Linked DNA regions of Planctopirus limnophila DSM 3776. The protein of the gene in region 2 interacts with the protein of the main gene of each other region in a pairwise test. Links are inferred from orthologs where the notes say so. Each region holds a gene or a part of one and is shown on either strand. Other genes may lie near its edges.

Region 1 (2,890 bases), 2.0 Mb from region 2 along the record:
TTTGCCGGGTGAACAGTTCTTGAATTGGTCATGGCCCAACCTCACAAACTATCTGTGCAGATCTTCAAGTTTTTATTCAGCAACCAAATCGTATCGCGTGAGATCAGTGGATGCACTGGGGCAACACCTGATCGGAACAACTTTTCACTGCTCCACAGTGTATTCCTTCAGAGAATCAGCGACATATCAGCCGCAAAGCGATAAACTTTCGAGTCATTCCACTTCGCGTCAGCCAAGTCATCTGGCAAATTGCGGCTCCTCTCACGGATCTCAGGCAGAAATGACGAAATCGTCGAAGAAACCCTCTAAGCCCAGTCCATTTCGTCCTTTGCCGGCTTATCCCGGGCCCTCGATTTCATGGTCGCCCATTGTTCCCAACCCGGAATGGGAAATGACGATCGCGGGTGATCTCTTCGAACAGCAAACCGAACTGCTGGAAAAACTGGTCGAACTTCCCCGGCGGTCAGCAGGCCTCATTTACATCGACTCGTGCGGCGGGAATGCGTATGTGGGCCTGGCACTCGCTTCGATCATTCGCTTACGCGGTCTCCGGGCGGCGGCCGTGGTCACAGGGGAATGCAGTTCGGCAGCACTGATGCCCTTAGCGGCCTGCCGGGAACGCTATGTGACGCCCCATGCTTCGCTGCTGTTTCATCCCATTCGCTGGCAATCCGATGACCAGCTCAAGCTGGAAGAAGCCGTCGAATGGGCCCGACATTTCCGCTGGATGGAGTCGGATCAGGATCAGCTATTGGCTCGTTTGTTCAACTGCAGTGTCGAGTTGATTACCGAGTGGTCCCGACCAGGCCGCTTCCTTTCTGGAAGAGAACTGGCGGATGCAGGTCTGGCACATTTGCTCGATCTGTTTGACAGCCACGACTTGTGGCAGCAGATCGAAAAACACCGATTCGAGCAGGCTCACAAAAAAGGCCCGGATCGACAGACAGAACTCGCCTGGGCGTAGTTCGTGGCGAAAACTTTCAACCCCCACCGACCAGTGTGACCACTTCGAGAACATCGCCCTCGGTGAGCCTCGTGGTGGCGTGCAGTTTCCGGGAAATGACTTGCCCGTTGAGTTCAATGGCCAGATAGCGAGGCTCCAGCTTGAGCACTTCAATGAGCTGTGTCAGGTTCATTTCCGCTGGCAGCGAACGTTCCTGCGAGTTGATTGTGACAACAATCTCTCCTGGCGACTGTTGAGCGTTCAATTGGGCCATGTTGCCAGCTTTCTTTTGAGCACGTCCATCGATTCGATTTCGCCAGCCGCCTGTCGCGCCAGAAAATCCTGCTCGAACTGATCGATCTCGACCTGACGCTCTTTTCGCGCGCGATCTGTCATGCGGTCGATGAACAGCATGCCATCGAGATGATCGGATTCATGCTGGACAGCTCGCACCGCCAGATCGTCTTCCTTCGCAGAAAGTGTCATCTCAAAGCAGTTCCCATCCAGATCGAACGCTTCGATAAGCACCTCACCAGCACGTTTCACCGGGCCATATAACCCTGGAAAACTCAAGCAGCCCTCTTCACCTTCGCATGAGCTTTTGCGATTGAGAATGACCGGATTGATAAAGACCACTTCCTCGTCTTTTTCAGCGGCATCACCGGTGAGGTTCAAAATGAAAAACTGCCTTGGAATGGCCACCTGATTCGAGGCCAGGCCAATCCCTTTGGCTGCATACATCAGTTCAAACATTTCGGCAATCGCTTTGCGAAGTTCGCTGTTGATTTCGGTCACAGGGGTGGACTTATGCCGGAGAGCCGGATGTCCATACTTCACAATTTCCAAAGCCATGTTCCGCATATCCGCTGAAGGTCTGCTGTACAGTCTTATTGGTCTCAATGCCAAAGACCCTTGTTCGGTCTCTCGATCATATTGGCATTGTCTTTGAGGGCTGCGAGATTTCTGGAAACCTCGTATTGTAATCGGAGTTTGTCTCGAATCGAAGCGAGGGGAGCATCAGGATGGCATCTCTCAGCGAATCTGTGGCAATCGTCCTCGAAAAGCGTTCCCATGACCGAACAGCCAGTCCCACTGCTTGCTCCCTCTGCCTGGCCGGAGCTGACCAGTCAAACGGCAGGGGTGGGCGGTGTCTGGAAACAATCCCCCGAAGATTTTCTTGTCGAAGAAATCCCGGCTTACCTTCCCTGCGGAGAAGGTGAGCATCTGTTTCTCTGGATCGAGAAGCGAAATCTTTCGAGTGAAATGCTAGTGGCACAGCTCTCGAAACAGCTCGCCGTTCCCCGCTCAGAAATTGGCATGGCGGGGTTGAAAGACAGGCAGGCCATTACCAGGCAATGGGTTTCTGTCCCCACCCGGGCTGAAAAGCTGGTACCAGCTGTTGAGAGCGATGATTTACAGGTGCTCGAAGCCAGACGACATCGCAACAAGCTCAAGACGGGCCACTTAAAAGGGAATCGTTTTGTCGCTATTTTGAGGGGCGTTGAACCCGATCTTTCCAAAATCGATGCCATTACCCGGCAACTGCAGGCTCAAGGCTGCCCAAATTACTTCGGCATGCAGCGATTTGGGCACCAGCACTCGACGTGGAAGCTGGGCTGGCAACTGCTGCTGGGCCAGATCTCGCCACAAGATATTCCCGCCCCCAGGCGAAAGTTTCTGCTCCGACTCGCTCTCTCTGCTGTCCAATCCGGGCTGTTTAACGAGGTGCTGGCTCAGCGACTGCGGGACGGGCTTTTCTCGACAGTTCTCTGCGGCGACCTGATGGAAATTCTCCCCGCTGGTGCGAAGTTTCTGGTCACAGATGCCGCTGCTGATCAGCCGCGCTTCGACTCGTGGGAAATCTCCACCACCGGACCCATTTTTGGTGTGCGCATGCGTTCGCCTGGGGGCGAAGTTCATGCTCGCGAACTGGCGATCCTGCAGAAG
Region 2 (2,759 bases):
GGACGCCCGCCTTTTTCATGATTTCCTTGGCGAACTTTTTGCTGCCTTCCAGCTCGGCCGCTTTTTTCGTGGGGCCGAAGATTTTCAGGTCGTTTTTGAGAAACTCATCAACGATTCCGTTGACCAGTGGAATCTCGGGGCCGACGACCGTGAGATCAATTTTGTTCTTGATCGCGAACTCGACGAGCTTGGCGGTATCTGTGGCCTGTATGAAGACGTTGGTGGCATCAACGCCAGTTCCAGGGTTTCCAGGGGCACAGTAAACTTCGGTGACAGAGGGGGAACGCTTGAGTTGGTAAACCAGCGCATGTTCACGACCACCTTGTCCGACGACCAGCACTCGCATTGCGATCTTTCGTTCTCAAGCAAAAAGTTTGTTCGATTTCCGACGTTGAAATCTGATCCGAGGTCTTGAACCATATGATAGTCAACTGGTGCAGCAGACTGCGACTCTGCTTGGTAAAGATGTAACGTGTTGTTGTGTAATGTGTTCTGAAGTTTGTGGCAGCTCGGGTCAGGAGAATTCTGAGGGATGTGATCTTGAATGCGGATTTTGAGGAGAAGTCTGACGGTGAATAGATTCCCGCAGATCGCTGAGAGTGGCCCACGGGCAGCACTCGGCAAGCGTGTCACGCCGGGTTATGATCTTTGGGGATGCTGGAGAGATGAATATCTGTGCTTCGCCTGACAAATTGAGGCGTAGCACAGCCTTGTCGGTTCTTGTGATTGCTTATTTGTAACGCAGAGGGAAATTGTCGTGTTTGGCACACTCGCATTGGTTGGAGCAACGGGGGCTGTGGGTCGGATCATGGTAGGTCTTCTGGAACAGAGGCCCGATCTGGCACGCAAGTATAAGTTTCTGGCTTCTGCCCGCAGTGTGGGTACCAAAATCACGTTCAAAGGTGTCGAGCATACGATTGAACTTCTTGAATCCGCTGCTTTTCAGGGTGTTGATCTGGTGATTGCCAGCACGCCCGATGAAGTCGCTGCCGAGTTTCTTCCTGCTGCAGTGGCGGCTGGTTGCAAAGTGATCGATGAATCGGGCTACTTCCGGATGAATCCTGACGTGGCACTGGTCATTCCTGAGGTCAATCCCCAGGCAGCACTCGACGCCAAGGGGATCATTGCCAGCCCGAACTGCTCGACTACGCAAATGGTATTGGCACTCAAGCCGTTGCACGATTTCGGTAAGGTCAAACGCGTGGTCGTCAGCACTTATCAGGCAGTGAGTGGCGCAGGAGTTCAGGGGATCGATGACCTGATTGGTGCCACTCGCGCTACGTTAGAGCACGAAAAGTACGAACAAAAAGCTTTCAAGTCGCCGATTGCCTTTAATGCCATCCCTCAGATTGGCGGTTTTAAGGAGAATGGTTATACGAGCGAAGAGCTCAAAATGGTCTACGAAACTCGTAAAATCATGGGTGATGAATCGATCCAGGTGTGTCCGACTTGTGTACGTATTCCCGTTGCAAACTGTCACAGTGAGACCATTCTGGTTGAAACCGAGAAGCATATCTCTGTCGAGAAGGCCAAAGAACTCTTTAGCAGCTTTCCAGGGATTACGGTCATCGATACGCCAGAGCATGGTGGATATCCCATGCCGCACTCCTGCACAGGCAGCGATCAGGTCTTTGTAGGCCGGATTCGACAGGATCTTTCTCACCCCAATGGTCTCTCCTTCTGGTGTGTGAGTGATAACCTGCGAAAAGGTGCTGCGACCAACGCGATCCAGATTGCCGAACTCCTCGCCTCACGCGTCTGACGAGTCGCTGATCCGGGGTTCAATTCCTTGAACTCCCTGGCAATCACCACTGCTCGATATGCATCCGTTTTCCCGATAAACCATGAACGATGTTCGGCTCACAGGCGAATATGTTCATCGACTGACACCTCCATCTATAAGTGACGTTGTAATGAATCCTTTCCAGTACCGTGATGGTGAATTGTTTTGCGAAGAGATCCCAGTTTCTCGAATTGCCCGTGACTTTGGCACCCCCTGCTGGATTTATTCCAAAGCCATGCTGCTGCATCAGCTGGGGCAGATTCAACAGGCTTTTGCTGCTGTTAATCCTGTCATCTGCTTCTCAGTCAAGGCGAACTCGAACCTGGGCATTCTCAAGGTGATGCGGGATGCTGGGAGCAGTTTCGACGTGGTTTCGGGTGGCGAACTTTACCGTGTGAAAAAAGCCGGAGCCGATACAGCCAAGGTTGTCTTTGCAGGTGTCGGCAAGACAGATGCCGAGATTCAACTCGCTCTCGAAAATCAGATTCTGATGTTCGATGTCGAAAGTGAACCAGAACTGGATGCCATTGCTGCAGTGGCTGAAAAAATGGGGGTCATTGCCCCCGTGGCGTTGCGTCTGAATCCTGATATTGATGCAAAAACCCATGCAAAAACCACCACGGGCAAAAAGGGCAACAAGTTCGGGATGGATATCGAACGGGTCTTTGAACTGGCCGACAAAGTTTTGAAGACTCCCCGGTTGAAACTCGTCGGGATTCACATGCATCTGGGTTCTCCAATTTTGACAACAGAACCCTACGAACTGGCTGGGCAGAAGGCCATTGAAGTGACGCGCGATCTGCGTGCTCGTGGACATGAGATTGGCTGGGTGAATCTGGGTGGCGGGTTTGGCATCAGTTATCGGGGAAGCGAAGGCTTGCCTGCTTCTGAGTATGCCAAAGTGATTGTGCCAGCCGTTCAGGAAATGGGTGTTCAGCTCGCTCTGGAGCCGGGCCGCTTCATCACTGGCAATGCG

What was found.
Region 1: the proteins of PLIM_RS09205 (region 2) and def interact in binary tests that used the Escherichia coli proteins (3 or more experiments, as listed by UniProt). The link is inferred for Planctopirus limnophila DSM 3776 from one-to-one orthologs.

Annotation. Positions count from the first base shown.
Region 1 is NC_014148.1:315,595-318,484, reverse strand. It holds def (peptide deformylase), read right to left. Parts: upstream 1,796-2,890; coding sequence 1,205-1,795; downstream 1-1,204. Other genes in the region: truD (tRNA pseudouridine(13) synthase TruD), read left to right, coding at 2,015-2,890; thiS (sulfur carrier protein ThiS), read right to left, coding at 981-1,217; PLIM_RS01260 (ClpP family protease), read left to right, coding at 281-964; PLIM_RS01265 (hypothetical protein), read right to left, coding at 1-32. UniProt on the Escherichia coli protein: Removes the formyl group from the N-terminal Met of newly synthesized proteins. Requires at least a dipeptide for an efficient rate of reaction. N-terminal L-methionine is a prerequisite for activity but the enzyme has broad specificity at other positions.
Region 2 is NC_014148.1:2,298,669-2,301,427, reverse strand. It holds PLIM_RS09205 (aspartate-semialdehyde dehydrogenase), read left to right. Parts: upstream 1-757; coding sequence 758-1,762; downstream 1,763-2,759. Other genes in the region: lysA (diaminopimelate decarboxylase), read left to right, coding at 1,845-2,759; purD (phosphoribosylamine--glycine ligase), read right to left, coding at 1-346.